Regions from separate parts of the Sorangium sp. So ce394 genome, predicted to be linked through region 2. Evidence: riboswitches for the same ligand, from Rfam matches in the RefSeq annotation. Region 2 holds a riboswitch; the other holds the start of a gene.
What was found. A riboswitch is a leader RNA that binds a small molecule or an ion and turns the genes downstream of it on or off. The one in region 2 is predicted to bind cobalamin.

Region 1: another riboswitch for cobalamin. It lies ahead of WMF33_RS07140 (TonB-dependent receptor); the one in region 2 lies ahead of WMF33_RS23240 (ribonucleoside-diphosphate reductase subunit alpha).

The regions. Positions count from the first base shown of each region.
Region 1 covers NZ_CP150339.1:1,943,951-1,953,931, forward strand. Annotated here, with positions in the region: gene WMF33_RS07110 (GlxA family transcriptional regulator) at 1-68, opposite strand, end outside; gene WMF33_RS07115 (DJ-1/PfpI family protein) at 361-1,098, shown strand; gene WMF33_RS07120 (haloacid dehalogenase type II) at 1,144-1,860, opposite strand; gene WMF33_RS07125 (substrate-binding domain-containing protein) at 1,920-2,567, shown strand; gene WMF33_RS07130 (hypothetical protein) at 2,580-3,107, opposite strand; gene typA (translational GTPase TypA) at 3,196-5,082, opposite strand; cobalamin riboswitch at 5,271-5,478, shown strand; gene WMF33_RS07140 (TonB-dependent receptor) at 5,712-7,835, shown strand; gene WMF33_RS07145 (N-6 DNA methylase) at 7,974-9,981, shown strand, end outside.
Region 2 covers NZ_CP150339.1:6,328,824-6,338,804, forward strand. Annotated here, with positions in the region: gene WMF33_RS23225 (dockerin type I domain-containing protein) at 1-1,061, shown strand, start outside; gene WMF33_RS23230 (cell surface protein) at 1,130-2,131, shown strand; gene WMF33_RS23235 (hypothetical protein) at 2,270-2,428, shown strand; cobalamin riboswitch at 2,422-2,629, shown strand; gene WMF33_RS23240 (ribonucleoside-diphosphate reductase subunit alpha) at 2,885-5,371, shown strand; gene WMF33_RS23245 (ribonucleotide-diphosphate reductase subunit beta) at 5,431-6,387, shown strand; gene WMF33_RS23250 (DUF7676 family protein) at 6,523-7,116, opposite strand; gene WMF33_RS23255 (ABC transporter substrate-binding protein) at 7,162-8,139, opposite strand; gene WMF33_RS23260 (ABC transporter ATP-binding protein) at 8,136-8,927, opposite strand; gene WMF33_RS23265 (FecCD family ABC transporter permease) at 8,920-9,981, opposite strand.

The DNA.
Region 1 (9,981 bases), 4.4 Mb from region 2:
GCCAAGGCGAAGACATCGACGGGCCCCATCACGTCGATGGCGCCCGCGCCGTCGTACGCCACGACCACGATCCTGCGCGTCGGCGCGTGAGGGCTCGCGCTCGGCGAGCTTCGCGGAGCGCGCTTCGAGGGACGGGGCCGACTCACGCGACGACGGTACCCGCCGCGCACCTGACCGCAACGACAAAGCACCCGCATTTCCTGCCAGGTCTCCCGAGGTCGGCGCCGAGGGCGCCGCCGCGCCGCGGACCCGACGCGTGGCAGGAAACGCAGGTGCTCTGTCCCTTCGGCTCCCCGCGCGGGGCGCATGCTCACGCGCGCCTCCTTCGCGTCCTCGCGCGGAGCCAGAAAGGATTCCTCGATGAGCGTTCACGACGATGCCTCGTTCACCTTGCCCCTGAGCCTCCCCGTCGAGCGCAAGCTCCAGGTGGCGCTCTTCGTCTGCCCCGGCTTCTTCTTGCCCGACAACATCGGCCTGCAGACGGTGTTCGGGGTCCTGCCCAACGTGGACCTCCACCTCGTCTGGAAGAACAGGGACGAGATCGCGGGCGTCCCGCGCTTCACGACGCGGGCCACCACCACCTTCGCCGAATGCCCGAAGGCGCTCGACGTCCTCCATGTGCCGGCGATTCCGCCCCACGTCATGGAGGACAAGGAGTCGCTCGCGTTCCTCGCAGAGTACGGCGGCCGCGCGGCGTGGCTGTCCGGCGTCTGCGCGGGCGCCCTGATGCTGGGCGCCGCGGGCCTGCTCAAGGGGTACCGGGCCACCACGAACTTTCACCTGCACGATCAGCTCCCCTACTACGGCGCCATCCCGACCCAGGGGAACGTGGTGGAAGACCGGAATCGGCTCACCTCAGGGCCGGTGTCCGGCGGGTTCGATCTGGCGCTGCGCCTGATCGGGCGCCTGTGCGGAGACGAGCTCGCCAGGGAGTGCGAGCTGGAGATGGAGTATGCGCCGGAGCCGCCCTACGGCACGGGCAGCCCCGAGCTCGCCGGGCCGGAGCGGACGGCGCGGTCGCTCCAGAGGATGGCGCCGCTGATCGAGGAGATGCGCCAGGTGGGCATCCGCGCCTCCCGGCGGCTGGAGATCGCCTGAGCGGCGCTCCGGGTCGCGCCCCTCCGCCGTCGCGCCCGGCGGCGGTCACGCCCCCGCCGCGACGAACTCGACCAGATCGTTCAGGCTCGCTCCCGCGGCGTCGGCGCTCACGCCCAGCTCCTCGGCCGGCAGGCCCAGGCGGTTGACCCAGAACGTGGGATAGCCGAACCAGCGGGCGCCCGCGGCGTCCCAGCCGGCGAACGGGACGAACAGGATCTCCTCGCGCTCGAGGTCGAGCGCGTCGAGCGCCATCCGGTAGGCGCGCGGATCCGGCTTGTAGGTCCTCGCCAGATCGGTGCTGAGCACGCGATCGAACAGGCCTCCCAGGCCAGAGCGCTCGATCGCGGCGCCGAGCATCCTCGGCGTGAAGTTGGACAGGAACGAGAGCCGGAGGCCCGCGCGCCTCAGCGACGCGAGGGCGGGGAGCGCGTCGGGCCACGCCTCGAGCTCGAGGTACGCCCCGAGGAGCCGCGCCCGCCTCTCCTCGCCGAGATCGAGCCGCAGCGCCCGCTCGGCGAACGCCAGCGCGTCCGCCGTCACCTGCCAGAAATCGGCGTACTCGCGGGCCGCGACCCGGAGCCACGTGTACTCGAATTGACGGGTGCGCCAGGCGTCGCTCAGCGAGGCGCCCTTGCCCGGACAGAGCTCCTCCGCCAGCGCGGCGATCGGCCGCGGATCGAAGATCGGAGAGGCGTCGAAGGCGATGGCCTTGATCTTCCGGCCCGGCGCGGGCCCGCGCTCCGCGGCGCACGAGGCGGTCACGGCCGGCGGGGCCGAGCGCGCTCGCCGCCGAGCGCGCCGCCGCCGGACGCGACGCCGGCCTGGCAGGCCACCTCCGCGTCACCGCGTCCGAGTGGCTCGCCGCCCGTGTCCTCGGGCCGCTGCTCGCCCCGTTCCTCGCGCGTCACCCCGGCATCTCCGTCGAGCTCGTCGCGGATGCGCGCTGGCTGAGCCTCCCGCGGCGGGAGGCCGACATCGCCTTCCGCCCCGCCGCGTTCGAGCACCGCGAGGTCTTCCAGCGCGAGGTCGCGCGCATCGGGTTCGGCCTCTACGCGTCGGAGGCCTACCTCGCCGAGCGCGGCCCGCCGGACTTCGACCGGCAGTGCGAGGGCCACGCCCTCGTCACGATGAGCGACGATCCGCCGGCGGTCGCCGACCTCGCGTGGCTGCGCGCCGTCGCCGCGAAGGCCCGCGTCGCCGCCCGCACCAACGGCCGCGAGGCCCAGGCGACGATGGGGGCCGCCGGGGTCGGGCTCGTCTGCCTGCCGCGCTACCTGGGCGACGCGACGGCGGGCCTGCGCCTGCTCTCGCCGCCGTCGCCGCCGCCCGAGCGCGCGCTCTGGCTCGGGGTGCACCGCGACACGCGCGGGGTGCCGCGCGTGAAGGCGCTCGTCGCGTTCGTCACCGACGCCCTCGGGCCGCTGCGAGGCGCCCTCCGGCCGGGCGCGCGGCCGCGCCCCGGCCGGTGACGCGCGACGCCGCTACCGGCCCTCGCTGAGCTGGCAGGCCCGCTGATCTTCGTAAAACGGCGCGCAGTCCACGTAAATGAAGTCGGGATCGCACGCCGGGTCGCTGGAGGGCATGCACGCGAACAGCGGATCGAGCCACGCCGAGATCTGCTCGCAGCGCGTGACCGACGGGATCTGGACCATCCTGCCCATGCAGTCGAAGAACGGCGCGGTCAGGTCGTTGCAAGGGCGCGGCACCGAGAGCAGCTCGGCGCAGGCGTCGCGACAGCCGGGGTCCGGGCAGGCGGTGCCGTCGAAGAGGGCGCAGAAGAAATCGCACGAGGCCCGCGCTCCGCCGCCCGAGCCCGCCGCGCTGGAGCTCGACGACTGCGGGCCCGCGCCGACGCTCGCGCGCCCGCTCGACGTCGCGCTCGCGCCGGCGCCCCCGGAGCCGTCGTCGCCCCCCGGGGCGCCGTCGACCACGACGGCCCCGCCGCAAGCGCTCGCCCCCGCGAGCGCGATGAGCGAGGCGAGGAGCGCCGAATGCAGCGTCGTTCTCATGCCCGGGAGTCTACACCGGTCCACGCCGGCGCGGGCAGGGGCGGGGGTCGCTCGCCGGGCGCGCGCTCGCGTGGCGCGCGCTCGCCGCTCACTCCACGGCCTGCGCCTGCTCGATCGCGTCCTCGCGGCGCTCCCGGCGGTTGCACGCGAGCACCTTCTTGCGGACGCGCACCGCGTCGGGCGTGACCTCGACGAGCTCGTCGCCGTCGATCCACTCCATCGCCGTCTCGATCGTGAGCAGCCGCGGGCTGGCCAGGAGGACGTTCTCGTCCTTGCCGTGGTTGCGCACGTTCGACAGCTTCTTCTCCTTGATCACGTTGACGTCGGTGTCGTTCGGCCGGTTGTGCTCGCCGATGATCATCCCCTCGTAGACCTCGACGCCGGGGACGATGAAGAACATGCCGCGCGGCTGGAGGTGGTGCAGCGCGTACGGGGTCGCCACGCCGGCGCGATCGGCGACGATGGCGCCGGTCGGGCGGCGCATCATCGGGCCCCCCCAGGGCGCCCAGCCGTCGAACATCGTGTTGAGCAGGCCCGTCCCGCGCGTCGCCGTCAGGAACTCGCCCCGGAAGCCGATGAGCCCGCGCGACGGCACCCGGAACTCGAGGCGGGCGCGCCCGAAGCCGGGGTTCGTCATCTTCACCATCCGGCCGCGCCGGGTGCTGAGGCGCTCGGTCACCACGCCGACGTAGGTGTCGGGCACGTCGACGACCACGAGCTCGATCGGCTCCATCACCTCGCCGTTGATCTCGCGCGTCACGACCTCGGGGTTCGAGAGCTGCATCTCGTACCCCTCGCGCCGCATCGTCTCCACGAGGATCGCGAGCTGGAGCTCGCCGCGGCCGAGCACCACGAACGTGTCGGGCACCTCGGTCGGCTCCACCCGGATCGCGAGGTTCTTCATCGCCTCGCGCTCGAGCCGCTCCTTCAGGTGACGGCTCGTCAGGTACTTCGACTGCTTGCTCTTGCCGGCGAACGTCGACGTGTTGACGCCGATCCTCATCTTGATCGTCGGCTCCTCGACCACGATCCGCGGCAGCGCCTCGGGGGTCGCAGGGTCCGCGATCGTGTCGCCGATCGTGACCGACTCGAGCCCCGCGATGGCGATCACCTCGCCCGCGGCGGCGCTCTCGACCGGGACCCGCTTCAGCCCCTCGTAGGCGTAGAGCATCTTCACGTAGCCGCGCGACTGGCCGCCCTCGCCGAGGAGCGCGACGTCGGCGCCGGACCGGGCGGTGCCCCGGACCACGCGGCCGACCGCGAGCCGGCCCACGTAGTCGTCGTGGGTCGTGTTGCAGACGATGACCTGGAGCGGCCCTTCGGGGTCGCCGGAGGGGCCGGGCACCCGCTCGAGGATGGTCTCGAAGAGCGGCTCCAGGTCCTTGGCCTCGTGCTCGAGCTCGCGCTTCGCCTGGCCGAACTTCGCGATCGCGTAGAGCGTCGAGAAGTCCATCTGCGCGTCGCTCGCCTCGAGATCGCAGAAGAGGTCGAACACCTCGGAGAGCACCTCGTGGGCGCGCGCGTCGCTCCGGTCGATCTTGTTGATGACCACGATGACCGGGAAGCCGCGCTGGAGGCACTTCGAGAGCACGAACCGCGTCTGCGGCAGCGGGCCCTCGGCGGCGTCGACGAGGAGCAGCGCCCCGTCGGCCATCATCAGGGTGCGCTCGACCTCGCCGCCGAAGTCGGAGTGGCCGGGCGTGTCGACGATGTTGATCTTGACCCCGCGGTACCGGATGCTGGTGTTCTTCGCGAGGATGGTGATGCCGCGCTCCCGCTCGAGGTCGTTCGAGTCCATGACCCGCTCGGCCACGACCTCGTTCTCTCGGAAGGCGCCCGACTGGCGGAGCATGTGATCGACGAGGGTCGTCTTCCCGTGGTCGACGTGGGCGACGATGGCGATGTTGCGGAGGTCGTTACGCGGCATATACGGCGGCGGCCGTGTAGCACGCGACCCACGGAGGAGCGAGCCCATCCTCGCCAGAGCCCGAACGTTCGGCCCGCGCGTGGACGTCGCGCGGCGAGCGCTCGCGTTCAGGTGGCGCGCGCGCGAGGCGGGCGCGAGCGCGGACAGGAGCCCGCGCGAGGCGGGCGCGTGGCGAGGGACGCGCGCGGAGCGGGCGAGGTGAGCGGGAGCGATTGACAGCCGGAGGCGCATCCTCCTAGGGTGCGCGCCGCGCTGGTGCCTGGGCGCTCGCTCAGGCTGAATAGGGAACCCGGTGAGATTCCGGGGCTGCCCCGCAGCGGTAAGCGAGAACGACCTCCACCCCATGCACTGGCCCGATGAGGGCTGGGAAGCGGTGGACAGTAGGAAGCCGGCCCGGCCGGAGCGCTCGCGAGCCCGAAGACCTGCCCGCGCCCGGCGACGGGGACACATCCGACGCCGGTTCGACCTGGGAGCCTCGAGGGAGGCGGCGAGGTCCGAGCCGGTGCAGCCCTGCGCACGTCCCGGATCCCGAGCCGCCCCCGCGTTGCCTTTCGGTCGCCCGCGGGGGCGAGAGGTCGGTCCAGGGCACCGCGCCGTGGGCGGCCTTTTTCCTCCTCGTGGAGCTCGATGCGAGCGGCCCGGCGCCGCTCCGCGCGATTGCGCGAAGGAGGACATGAATGCTGCGCGAGAACGTCACCAAGGGCCACGGACACCGCCATCGACTCCCTCGGATCGCCGCGCTGGCGATCCTGCTGTCCGCCGCGCGGCCAGCGCGGGCCCAGGGAGAGCCCATCGAGGTCACGGTGCACGCGGAGAAGCCGGGGAGCGAGGCCGCCTCGCGCGTCTCGGTCGGGCACCGCGAGCTCGAGCTCCGGCCGAGGCTCCGGCCGGGCGACCTCCTCGAGTCGGTCCCCGGGCTCTTCGCCGTGCAGCACGCCGGCGGCGGCAAGGCGAACCAGTACTTCCTGCGCGGCTTCGACGCCGACCACGGGACGGACGTCGCGTTCTTCGTCGACGGGGTGCCCGTCAACCTGGTCAGCCACGGCCACGGGCACGGCTTCACCGACCTCTACTTCATGATCCCGGAGCTCGTGATCGGGCTCGACGGCTACAAGGGGCCCTACTACGCGAGCATCGGCGATTTCGGCACCGCGGGTGCCGTCAACCTCCGCTTCGCCGAGACGCTCGACGAGAGCTCCGCGCAGCTCAGCGTGGGGCAGTACGGCATCCTGCGCGGCCTCGTGATCGCCTCGCCGGAGCTCGGCGACGACTGGCGCGCGGTGGCCGCGGCGGAGGTCTACCGGAACGACGGGCCGTTCCAGAGCCCGGAGCGGCTCAAGCGGTTCAACGTCTACCTGAGGGCGACGCGCGACCTCGGCAGCACCGGCAAGGTCCAGGCGACGTGGATGTCCTACGGCTCGACCTGGTACGGCTCCGGCCAGATCCCGGCGCGCGCCGTGTGCGGGGAGGGGGAGCAGGGCGGCCTGAACCCGCCGCCCTCCGCCTTCGGACAGCCGTGCATCGACCACTTCGGCGCGGTCGATCCGACCGAGGGCGGGGCGACCGCGCGGCACATGGCGTCGGTCTCCGCCTCGACCGCGTGGCGGGACGCCGACCTGAGCGCGATGGCTTACTTCCTGCGCTATCGCTTCACGCTGTACTCGAACTTCACGTTCTTCGCCGAGGATCCGGTGCACGGCGATGCGATCGAGCAGAACGACGACCGCACCGTGCTGGGCGCCGACCTCCGGTTCCGCAAGCAGATCGAGCACCGCGGGGCGAGGTTCACGACCTCGCTCGGCGCGCAGGTCCGCGCGGACGCGATCGACAAGTCGCTCCACCACGACGAGGCGCGCGAGCGGCTCGAGGAGCGGGATCGGACCCACGTCGACGAGGGCCAGATCGGCGTGTACGTCGAGCAGGACGCCCGGCTCCGGCGCTGGCTCCGCCTCGTGCTCGGCGTGCGCGGGCAGTGGATCGACGTCAACGTGGACGATCTGCGCGAGGACCTGGAGGGGATGGGGAGCAAGTCGAGCGGCGCGCGGGGGCAGATGCAGCTGCTCCCGAAGCTCTCGGCGGTCGTCTCGCCGGTGGGCGGGCTCGATCTCTTCGCCCACTACGGGCGCGGCTTCCACTCGAACGACGCGCGGGGCGCGGTGCTGGGCCGGGGGGCGGCGACGCTGATCACCCCGGCGAAGGGCTACGAGGTCGGCGCGAGGGTCGCGCCCGTGCGCGGCCTCTCGCTGAGCGCGGCCGGGTTCCTGCTCGACCTCGACTCCGAGCTGGTCTGGAGCGGCGACGCCGGCGTGACCGAGGCGTCGGGGGAGACGCGGCGCTACGGGATCGAGGTCGGCGCGCGTTACCGGCTCGGGAGCTGGCTCTTCGCCGACGTGGACGCGACCTTCACCCGCGCGCGCTTCCGCGCGAACGCCGGCAACGGGAGCGCGGTCGCGCTCGCGCCGACGCGGACGCTGACCGCGGGCATCGGGGTGCGCAGGGCGTTCGGCGCGCTCACGCCGTTCGCGGCGCTCCGGGTGAAGGCGATCGGCGCGCGGCCCGCGACCGAGGACGAGTCGCTCACCGCCGAGGGGTTCACGGTGGTCGACGCGAACGCGGGGCTCCGGTGGAGGAACGTCGAGGCGGCCGTGGACATCCAGAACCTCTTCGACGCGACGTGGCGCGAGGTGCAGTTCGCGAGCGACTCGAGGCTGCCGTACGAGCCGGCCGCGGTCACGGGGATCCACTACTCGCCGGGGTGGCCGTTCACGGCGATCGGGCGGGCGACGCTGTACTGGGAGTGAGGGACGCTGCGCTCTAGCCCGTGCCCGAGCGCGCGACCGTGGCGTGCGCCGGGGCGAAGGAATGACGTTGGTGGAAGCGGCGACGGGAAGGAGGCAGGCTCGCGACCCGCGGTGCGCGCGTGTATCGTTCGCGCAGCCATGCCGACGCCCCACGACGTCTTGCAGCTGCTCTCCCGGGCAGATCTCTCCGCCCTGGCCGATCGCTTCGGGGTCGACCTGCCTGACCGGCGGAAGAAGGCGGCGATCCTCGACGCGATCCTCTCGACGCCGGGGCTGCAGCTTGATGAGGTGCTGCGCGCTTTGCGCATCGATGAGCTGAGAAATCTGTGCCGTGCGCTCGGCCTCGACGCGCGTGGGCGTGACAAGGCCGTCCTCGTCGAGCGTCTGATCGAGGAGCCCTCGCCGGAGATCGCGGCGCGCGGCGCCGCGGGGACGCAGGGGGGCGCGGCGGCCAGGCTCGGCCCGGGGAGCGAGGCGCGCGAGGGTCGGCTGACGAAAGAACGGCTCGTGAGCTGCCTCCTCGAGGCTGCCAGGCTCCTTCGGCACACGCATGGCCAAAGCGGGCAGCATCGGACGGTCATCGCCGTCCTGCTCCTCCTGAAGCGTCTGAACGATGCGGAGCCCTCCACGTACGATATCTCGGTACCTGCTCGGGCGCGATGGGCGAGGATCGAGGCTGCCCCGACGATGGTCGATGTGGCGTTGAACGTCGCCTGCGCGGCGATCGAGGAGCTCAACCCCGCTCTCGATGGCGTGCTTTCCTCGGTCGATTTCACGGACGAGCGACACTTCGGGGGCCATGCCGACCGTGCTCCTCTCCTCCACGAGCTCGTCCGGATCTTCTCGGGACTGCCGCTTCGTGACGGGGATCTGGCCACGCCCGACACGCTAGGGCGCGCGTTCATGATGTTCCTTGAAGAGGTGGCCCTCCGGGACCGCGCGGGCGCCGGTGAGCGCCTCCCCACGATCGCGATCGCCGAGCTGATGGCGGAGCTGCTCGATCCCTCCGAGGGGATGCGTATCCACGATCCGGCGTGCAACTCCGGCACCTTGCTGGTCGCGTGCGCGACATACGTCGAGCGCCGGGGTGGAGACAGGCGGAGCCTCTCGATCCATGGTCAGGAGAAGAGCGTCGATGCCTGGACGCTCGCCAGGATCAACATGCTCCTGAACGGTCTGCCGAACGCGCAGATCGAGAAGGGCGACACGCTCCGCGATCCGCGTAGCACCGAGGGTGGCCATCTCGTGCGTCATGACCGTGTCCTCTGCGTTCCGCCGTTCGGGCTGATGTGGTGGGGGCATGACATGGCGGAGCACGATCCCCATCATCGTTTTCGATACGGAGTACCTCCCGCGAACCGCGGTGACTTCGCGTTCCTGCAGCACATGCTCGCCAGCCTCCATCCTACCGGGCGGATGGTGATGCTGGCGCCCGAAGGCATGCTGTTTCGGGGAGGATCCGAGGGGGAGATCCGAAGGAGAATGCTGGAGGATGGCCTGTTCGACGCGGTGATCGGGCTGCCTGCCAACCTGCTCCCGTCCACGCGTGTCCCCACGGCGATCCTCGTCTTGAGCCGCGACAAACCGGCGTCGAGGGAGCGAAAGGTGCTCTTCGTCGATGCCTCGCGAGGGTTCCAGGAGGGGCGCGTGAACAACCGGCTCGGGCCCAAGGACGTGGCCAGGATCGCGGAAGCTTTCCGATCGGCCAGCGACGTTCCTGGGTATGCGCGGCTCGTCGACGTCGACGAGATCGCGACGAGCGGGTTCAGCCTCGCGGTGCGCCGGTATGTCGACGCCGGCGCTCCGACAATCGGCGAAGCGCCCGCGCAGATGTGGAGGCGCATCGAGCTCAGGAACTACCGGAGCATCGCGGAGGCCAGCGTCGATCTGGCGCCTTTCACGGTGCTCGTCGGCCCGAACGGCAGCGGCAAGTCCAACTTCGCCGATGCGCTCGTGTTTGCGAGCGAGGCCGCGATCGACGCCGCGACCGCGGTCGAACGGCGCGGCGGCATCGCCAGCATCAGGCGCTGGCAGCCGGAGGAGGGCGAGCCGGCCGACGTTGTGGTCGACATCCGCGCCGCGATGTCGCGCGTGGGCCTGGAGACCGATTACCTGCGCCACCAGTTCACGATCCGCGCGAAGGGCA
Region 2 (9,981 bases):
CCGACCTGCTCGGCCACGGGGACGTGATCGAGCTCGACGTCAACTACTACGACGGGGCCTGGTACGGTAACGACACGCTCGTCATCAACGGCGGCTGGAGCGGGCCGAGCGGCTACACGAGCGGCGTCTACGCCCTCGATCTGACCGCGCCGCAGATCGCGGAGATCCCGCTGATCACGAGCATCCCGGGCGCCTCCGGGGGGATCGCGGTGGACTCCGCGGGCAACCTCGTCACCGGGATCGGCTATCAGACCTCGCCCAACCGGACCGGCGAGCTCAGGATCTGGGCGGCGGCCGACATCCAGGACGTCATCGACGGCACGGCGAGCGCGTACGTCTACGGCGGCAGCGAGGGCTCGCTCCTGGCGAGCAACGTGCTGAACGCGGCGGCGCTCGGCTTCGACGGGGACGGCGCCCTGCACGTGGGCGGCGGGGACGCATTCGGCGTCGGCGGCACGAGCGAGAATGGCTATGCCGCGCTCATCCGCGCCAGCGTGGTCGCGAGCGTCGTCGGGGGCAGCCAGACGCCGGTGAACGAGGGGAGCTCGTCGCAGTACCTCGAGCTGACGCCTGATGCGTGCGAGGACGACAACGCGACGTCGCCCATCGCGTTCGTCGGCCACACGAGCGCCCTGGCGATCGCCTGGAACCCGTCGGGCGACGAGTACTCGTCCCCCGCGGGGCAGTGCTACTCGGCCGGGAGCGCCTCGGATTTCTGGGAGATCGGGGTGACGCCGAAGGTGACGCTCTATTTCCCCGACGGCGCGCCGGACGCCGACAGCGACGGCGTGCCGGACGGCGCGGACAACGCGTATCTCACGGCGAACGCGGACCAGCGAGACACCGACGGCGACGGCTTCGGGAACATCGCGGACGCGGATCTCGACAATGACGGCGACGTGGACACCGCAGATTACAACATCCTGGCGGCGTCGTGGAGCACCCAGCGGGGCAACCCCGGGTACAACCAGCACGCCGACTTCAATGGAGATGGGAGCATCAACGCTGCCGACTACAACATTCACCTCGCGCGGTACGGGACGTCGGCGCCGTTCTACTGATCAGCACGCGGGCCGCGCGCCGCGCCGGGTCCGTTCCGGCGCGGTGCGCGCCCGCCTTCGGAGGTCTCATGATTTCTCGTATCGCGCGCGCGAGCGTGCTTCTGTCGGTGCTCACGATCATCGCCTGTTCCTCCGAGGACGCGCCGCCCGGGAGCGGCTCCGGGGGGATGGGAGGAACGGCGGCGCAGGGCGCCGGCGGCGCGGCCGGTCAGGGCGGTGCCACGGGATCGGGCGGCGGGCCAACCACGTCGTCGAGCGACGCCGGGAGCGGCGCGGGAGGCGCAGGGGGGGCCGGCGGCGGCGGCGCGGGCGGCGGCGGCGGCGGTGCCGCGGGCGGCGGCGGCGCGGGCGGCGCCGGCGGCGGTGCTGCGGGCGGCGGCGGTTCGGCCGATGGCGGCAGTGGTGGCGCGGGCGGCGGCGGCGGCGGCGGCTCGGCCGGCGGCGGCGGCGGCGGCGCCGGCGCGGGCGGCGGCGGCGGCGGCGCGGGCGGCGTCGTCGAGGACTGCACGGGCGCGGAGACGGTGTTCGCCTCCGAGGTGGTAAGCCACCTCTTCGGAACGGGTCAGAGCTATGGACAGGACAGGTTCCCGGACGTCGCGTTCGGTCCTCCCAAGGGCGGAGGTTGCTGCAGGGGCTCGACCGACGTGGTGTCCCTCGGCAACGGCGGCACCGTCACCTTCGGCTTCTCGGGCAATCTCATCGTCGATGGGCCAGGCCCGGACTTCATCGTCTTCGAGAACGCCTTCGAGACCAGCCCGACCGCCGTGTTCGCCGAGCTCGCGACCGTCGAGGTGAGCCAGGACGGCGTCGACTGGCTCGCCTTCCCGTGCACCGCCACGGAGGCCCCCTACGGCTCCTGCGCCGGCTGGCGCCCCGTGCTGGCGAACCCCGACACGAACATCCTCGATCCAACCGACCCCGAAGTCGCGGGCGGCGACGCCTTCGACCTCGCCGATCTCGATCTCAGCTTCGCGCGCTACGTGCGAATCACCGATCGGCCGGATTTGACCGGCGCGACGGGCGTCTTCGATCTCGACGCCGTGGCGATCGCCAACGCATCCTGCCCGTAGAGCGACCATCGGGTCGAAACCGGCTGAAAAGCGCAGAACTTCGAGCCGCCAAGCCACCAAGAACGCCAAGAACAGAATTCCATCTTGGCGCCCTTGGTGGCTTGGCGGTTCAATTCTCAGTTGTTCAAGGTAATCGGTATGATTGGTGTGATCGGTGTGATCGGTGTGATCGGCGCGACCGATGTGACCGTCGAGCGCGAGCGCATCGGTCGTTGGACAGCGATCGCGCGACATCCGTCCGCTCGCCCGACACCCCCAACATATCGCTTGACCGGAGCCCCGCACCGCAATATGTAGTGCCTCGTGTTGGTGCCTCGGGCTTCGGCCCGGGGCTCAAAAGGGAACCCGGTGCGAATCCGGGGCTGCCCCGCAGCGGTAAGCGAGAACGATCTCCACGACGCGCACTGGCCTCCGGGCTGGGAAGCGGTGGACCGTAGGAAGCCGGCGAGAGCCGGAGCGCTCGCGAGCCCGAAGACCTGCCAACATCCTGCGTCGGGGAGACATCCCGCGCCGGTTTGACCTGGAAGCCTCGAGGGAGGCGGGGAGGTCCGAGCTGGCGCGGATTCTCGCGCTCGTCCCGGTTCCGACCCCCTCCCGCGTTGTCTTCCTTTCGCCCGCGGGGGCGAGCGGTCGGTCCGAGGGCTCTCCAGGAGAGCCTGCGCGCTCGCGCGCATCGGCTGGCCTCTTCGCTCTCGCGGTTTCGACGCGAGCGGTCCGGGACCGCTCCGAACGAAGCACGACGAGGAGAATGCCATGCTGAGCGACACCATGACGAGGAGCAACGGCGCGGCGCCGTTGCGGGCGCCCCACACGAGGAGCCGAAGCGCGGAGGAGGCGCTCCCGCACACGACGATGCGGGTGACGAAGCGCAACGGGTCGAGCGAGCCCGTCGACGTCAACAAGATCGTCCGGGCCGTGAGCCGCTGCTGCGCGGCGCTGTCCGACGTGGACGCGCTCCGCGTCGCCACAAAGACCATCAGCGGCCTCTACGACGGCGCGACGACGCGCGAGCTCGACAAGCTCTCCATCCAGACCGCGGCGTCGCTCATCGCGGAGGAGCCCCAGTATGCGAAGCTCGCAGCGCGCCTGCTCGCCACCTACATCGACAAGGAGGTCCGCAACCAGGAGATCCACGCCTTCTCCCAGTCCGTCGCCGTCGGGCGGCGGCTCGGCCTCATCAACGAGCGGCTCCACGGCTTCGTGGCGCAGAACGCCCGCAAGCTGAACGACGCGATCGAGCCGGAGCGGGATCGCGAGCTCGAGTATTTCGGGCTGCGGACCCTCTACGATCGCTACCTCCTCAAGCACCCCGAGACGCGCCTCGTCATCGAGACGCCGCAGCAGTTCTTCCTGCGCGTCGCCTGCGCGCTGTCCGAGACGGCGGCGCAGGCCATCGAGCTTTATCAGACCTTCTCCTCGCTCGACTACCTCCCGAGCTCGCCCACGCTGTTCAACGCCGGGACGGCCCACGAGCAGCTCTCGAGCTGCTTCCTCCTCGACTCGCCCGAGGACCACCTCGAGACCATCTACCAGCGCTACACCGACGTCGCGATGCTCTCGAAGTTCTCGGGGGGTATCGGGCTCGCCTATCACCGCGTGCGGTCCCGCGGCTCGCTCATCGAGAGCACCAACGGGCACTCGAGCGGCATCGTGCCGTGGCTCAAGACGCTCGACGCGTCGGTGGCGGCCGTGAACCAGGGCGGCAAGCGCAAGGGCGCCTGCTGCGTGTACCTCGAGCCGTGGCACGCCGACGTCGAGGAGTTCCTCGCGCTGCGCGACAATACGGGCGACGAGGCCGCGCGCACGCACAACCTGAACCTCGCCAACTGGGTCCCGGACCTGTTCATGAAGAGGGTCGAGGCGGACGGCGAATGGAGCCTGTTCGATCCCAAGGACGTGCGCGATCTGCCCGATCTCTACGGCGACGAGTTCGAGCGCCGCTATACCGAGGCCGAGGGGGCGGGCCTCGCCAAGAAGACGATGAAGGCGCGCGAGCTCTACGCGCGCATGATGCGCACGCTCGCGCAGACCGGCAACGGCTGGATGACGTTCAAGGACAAGGCGAACCGCGCCTGCAACCAGGCGGCGCTGCCGGGCCGGATCGTGCACCTCTCGAACCTCTGCACCGAGATCGTGGAGGTGACCTCGAAGGAGGAGACGGCCGTCTGCAATCTCGGCTCGATCAACCTCGCGCGCCACACGGTCGCGCGCGCGGACGGCACCGTGGCCTTCGATTTCGACAAGCTCGCGTGCACGGTGCGGACGGCGATCCGCCAGCTCGACCGCGTCATCGACCTCAACTACTACCCCATCGCCTCGACGAGGCGCTCGAATCTCCGCTGGCGGCCCGTGGGGCTCGGGCTCATGGGCTTGCAGGACGTGTTCTTCCAGATGCGCCTGCCCTTCGACGCCGAGGCCGCGCGGGAGCTCTCGAGGCGGATCTCCGAGGAGGTGTATTACCACGCGCTCTCGACGTCCGCGGACCTCGCCGCCGAGAAGGGGCGCCACCCGGCCTTCGACGAGACGCGCGCGGCGCGCGGCGAGCTCCAGTTCGACGCGTGGGGCGTCGCGCCGGACGACGCGGCGCGCTGGGAGGCGCTCCGCGCCCGCATCCGCGCCGAAGGGCTGCGGAACTCGCTGCTCGTCGCGATCGCGCCGACCGCCACGATCGCGTCGATCGCCGGCTGCTATGAGTGCATCGAACCGCAGGTGTCGAACCTGTTCAAGCGCGAGACGCTGTCCGGGGACTTCCTGCAGGTGAACCGTTATCTCGTCGCGGAGCTCAAGCGGCGCGGCGCCTGGAACGACGCGGTGCGCGCCCGGCTCAAGCTCGCGGAGGGCTCGGTCCAGGGCATCGAGGAGCTGCCCGAGGAGGTCCGCGCCGTGTACCGGACGGCGTGGGAGATCCCGATGCGGTCGCTCATCGACATGGCCGCGGATCGCGGCGCCTTCATCGACCAGAGCCAGTCGCTGAACCTGTTCGTCGAGAACCCGACCATCGGCCAGCTCTCGAGCATGTATTTCCACGCATGGAAGAAGGGGCTCAAGACGACCTATTACCTGCGATCTCGCCCCGCGACGCGCATCGCCAAGGCCACCGTGGGTGCGGCTCCGGACGGGATGTCCGCGGGCGACGCCGGGCCCCCCGAGGGCCGCGGATGGACGCCCGCGCCGGCGAAGGCGGCCGCGGACGTGGCGTGCGCGCTCGAGAACCCCGAGGCGTGCGAGGCCTGCCAGTGAGCCGCGCGAGCCGCCCCGCGCGCCTGCTCGATCCGGGCCTCTGCCTCACGCTGCGCCCGATGGCCTACCCGGCCTTCTTCGAGATGTACCGCGCCGCCATCAAAAACACGTGGACGGTCGAGGAGGTCGATTTCTCGACGGACGTCGGCGACCTGAGGAGGATGTCCTCCGCGGAGCGCCACCTCGTGCAGCGCCTCGTCGCGTTCTTCGCCACGGGAGACTCCATCGTGGCGAACAACCTCGTGCTCAACCTGTACAGGCACATTAACGCCCCGGAGGCGCGGATGTACCTGTCGCGGCAGCTCTATGAAGAGGCGCTGCACGTCCAGTTCTACCTGACGCTCCTCGACACGTACATCCCCGATCCGGAGGAGCGCCACCGCGCCTTCGCCGCCGTCGAGAGCATCCCGTCGATCCGGAAGAAGGCCGACTTCTGCATGCGCTGGCTCGACTCCGTCCAGTCGCTGGATCGGCTGGAGTCACGCTCCGAGAGACGCCAGTTCCTCCTGAACCTCGTCTGCTTCGCCGCGTGCGTCGAGGGGCTCTTCTTCTTCGGCGCGTTCGCGTACGTGTACTTCCTGCGCTCGCGCGGCCTGCTGCACGGGCTCGCCGCGGGGACGAGCTGGGTGTTCCGCGACGAGAGCGCGCACATGCGCTTCGCCTTCGAGGTCGTGAGCACGGTGCGGCGCGAGGAGCCCGAGCTCTTCGACGCCGGCCTCTCGCGGTCGATCCTCGACATGATGGACGAGGCGATCGACTGCGAGGCCCAGTTCGCGGAGGATCTGCTCGGCGCCGGCGTCGCGGGCCTGTCGGCGCGCGACGTGCGCGGCTACCTCGAGTTCTGCGCGGACCAGCGGCTCGTCACGCTCGGCATACCGAGGCGCTACGGGGCGAAGAACCCGCTGTCCTTCATGGATCTGCAGGACGTCCAGGAGGTCACGAACTTCTTCGAGCGCCGTGTCTCGGCGTATCAGGTCGGCGTCGCCGGCGAGGTCGTCCTCGACGCCTCCTTCTGACGTCGAGCGGACCGCGCGCCGCCGCTGCGACGGGGCGGAGGGATCCGGCCAAGGCGCTCGAGCGGATCAACCGCCTCGTGCGGGGGAGATGGCCTGCCTCCGGCTCGCGCCGGGACGATGCTCTGCGGAGGCGCCTTATCCGCACATCTGGGGACGCCGAGCGTCGTCCACCGGCGCGGGCTCGGGCGGCACGCCCGCGAAGCGCGCGCGCAGGTCCATCCAGAGCGCGAGCCTCGACCAGTCCGGCTCCTTGACGGGCTTCGTCCGCTCCGGGTTGAGCCACGGGTTCGGGAAGAACACCGTCATCATCTGCTCATTCCGGCCGTTCCAGAGCCTCAATCCCCAGCTCCTCGGTCGCCCGCTCGCGTCGAGGTCGCGGTAGAACGCGGCGCGCGCGCACTGCCGCCACCGCGCGAGCTCAGGAGGCGTGGGCCGCGCCTTCGTCCCCTTGTGGGCTCCGACGCAGAGGTGGAAATGCCACGCGCCCGGCTCATCCGGCCCGATCGTGAAGTAGCCGTCGAGGTATCCGACCCGCGGCTTGCTCGCGAAGCGCAGCTCGAACACGGCGCCCTGGAGGCACGGGCCGAAATCGATGGCGTTCCAGTGGTCCTCGAACAGCGCGCGCACCAGCGCGCGGTACGTCTCTTCCGCTCTCGGCACGTCGAAATACTCCGTCGTCGTCCCGTCGAGGTTGCGCTCGGTCGAGCGTTCAGTCGCGTCGTCGCCCATCGTCTCTGTTCTCCATCTCCGCAGGTCGGCAGGGTTGCACACGAGCTACTCGCCGCCGGCGCGCGCTGCGTCCGGGGCAGGGGGAGCGCCATAGACGGCGCGTCGAACGGCGCGAGCGGCGTCGACCATCGCCGGCCCTGGATCGCCGAGGAGCGCGTCGTCCAGCTCGACGACGCCTCCGGCCGCGCTGCAGGCGCGGAGCCGGTCGAGGCCAGCCTGTCCGCACAGGGTCGCTCGCATTCCTGCATTCGTCACGAGGACATCGGGGTCGAGCGCGAGGACCTCCTCCGCCGTGTACTCCGGCCAGTCGCAGTGCGCGCCGGCGGCCGCGTCGGAGAGCCCCGCCGACACGAGGACGTCATGGTAGCTCGTGCCCGCGGTGCCGCCGAAGAGCCGGCCGCCGTAGCCGCTCACGTACATGCCACGACGGCGCCGTGGAGGCTCGATGTCGGCGGCGACCGACGCCATGCCCTCCGCGAGCGCCGTCGCGAGCCACCGGCCGCGCTCCGGGTGACCGACCAGCGCGGCGACCTCGCGCACGTTCGGCAGCAGCGTCGCGAGCCCGCGCATCGGGCCGAGATCGTAGACGGTCAGGCCCGCCTCGCGCAGGCGCGCGATGCGGCGCGGATCCCCGTAACCATTGAGGAGGACGAGATCGGGCCGCAACGCGAGGAGCGCCTCGATATCGGCGATGTCCTCGAGGAGGGCCTTGCCCGCGTAGCGATAGCCGCGCGGCGAGCGGCGCGCTCCGTACCCGGTGAGCGCGACGATGCGATCGGGCTCGCAGAGCTCGAGGAGCAGCGCGTCCGCGACCGTGCTCGCCGACGCGATCCGGCGGAAGTCGCGGAGCGCGACGGCGGCTCCCGTGTGGTCCTCGAGAGCGGCCGGGCGCTCGTCCGCGGCGGCGCCCTCCCGTCCGGGAGCCGGCCGCTGGTCGGAGGCGCGCGGCAGCGCGGCCGCGGCCACCGACAGCGCGAGCGCGCCGGTGAGCGCGCCGTAGTTGATCCAGGCGAGCGCGCTCATGAAGTCGCTCCCTCGCAGCGGGGCTCGTCCTCCATGGGCAGCCGGAAGCCGAGCGCGCCGCCGGGGACGAGCCGCACGCCGTAGATCGACTCCACGACGCCCGGCTTGACGACGTCACGCGTCGCCCCCTGCTGGCGGAGCCGCCCGCGCTCGATGAGCACGGCGCTGTCGGTCCAGTCGAGCGCCTCCGCGAGGGGATGGAGTACAACGACGACGCAGTACCCGTCGGCCGCGAGACGCTGGAACAGCGCGTAAAGGCGAAGGGCGTGCCCGACGTCGAGCGCCGAGGTGGGCTCGTCGAGCAGGAGGATCCTGGCCTCGGTCGCGATCGCCCGCGCGAGGAGCGCGCGCTGCCGCTCGCCCTGCGACAGCGTGGGAAAGGGCCGGGAGGCGAGCGGCGCGGTGTCCGTCAGCCGCAAGGCGCGCTCGACCGCCTGCTCGTCGGCTGCGGTAGCGCGCACGCGCCCGACGTGGTGCGCATACCGGCCCTGCGCGACGACGCTCTCGACCGTGAGCGCGGAGCGGAGCTCGGACTGCTGGGGGACGTACGCCGCGAGCCGGGCTCGCTCATGCGCGCGGAGATCGCGCGCGCCACGCGCGTTCAGCCGGATGTCCCCGTCGAAGGGCACGACGCCGGCGAGCGCCTTGAGGAGGGAGGACTTGCCCGCCCCGTTCGGCCCGAGCACGGCGAGCACGCCGCCGAAGGGCGCCGTGAACGACACGTCGTCGACGACGACCCGCCCCCCGCGACGGACGCGCAGCCCGGATACGCCGACGGCTTCAGGCACGCTCCGCCTCCCGCTGCGAGCGCGCGAGCAGCACCAAAAACGCCGGCGCGCCGATGAGCCCGGTGATGACGCCGAGCGGCACCTCCCCGCGCGCGGGCAAGAGGCGCGCGGCGAGATCGCACGCGGCGACGAAGACGGCGCCGCCCAGCGCCGCGACGGGGATCAAGCGCCGATGGTCGACGCCCAGCAGCGGCCTCAGCGCGTGCGGCACGAGCAGCCCCACGAAGGCGACGTTGCCCCCGAGCGCGACCGCGCCGGCGGTGAGCACCGCGATCCAGAGGATGCATAAGCGGCGCACCAGGGGCACGTCCACGCCCAGCGAGGCCGCTTCCTCCTCCCCGGAGAGGAGCAGATCGAGGGGCTTTCCCCAGAACCACGCGGCCACGACGCCGGTGAGCACGAGCGGCGCGGCGAGTCCGACGTGCCGTGGGCTCGTGCCCGACAGGCCGCCGAGCGCGAAGGCGACGACGGCGCGGCCGAGCTCCCATCGCTCCTGCGCGAGGCTCGTGGCGAGGCTCCCGAGGCTGAGGAACAGCGAGGAGAGGAGGAACCCGACGAGGAGGATGCTCAGGAGATCTCCCGGCGCGCGCACCAGCACGAGCACGAGCCCCAGGCTGACGATCGCCCCGGCGAGGCACCCGGCCGGGAGCACCATCTCCGGCGGTAGCCCGCGGATCCCGCGCTCGGCGACGGCGAGCTCCACGACGAGGAGGGCGATCTTGCCGCCCAGCGCCGCGCCCGCGGTCGTGCCGAGCACCGAGGGCTCGGCGAGCGGGTTCCGGAAGAGGCCCTGCACCACGACGCCCCCGACCGCGAGCGCGGCGCCGACGAGCAGCGCCGCCCCGAGGCGCGCGGCGCGCAGCGTCAGCAGGGTCGCCCGCAGGCTCGCGTCGGAGAGGCTCGCCGCGCCGAGCGCGAGCGAGGCCGCGACGACCGCCGCGAGCAGGGCGAGCAGGACCGCGTACGCGACGAGCGCGCGGCGTCCCGGACGCGGCGTCGCCGGCTCGTCCAGCGCGCGCGGGGCGCCCTCGGCGCCGACTCCCTGGATGGTCAT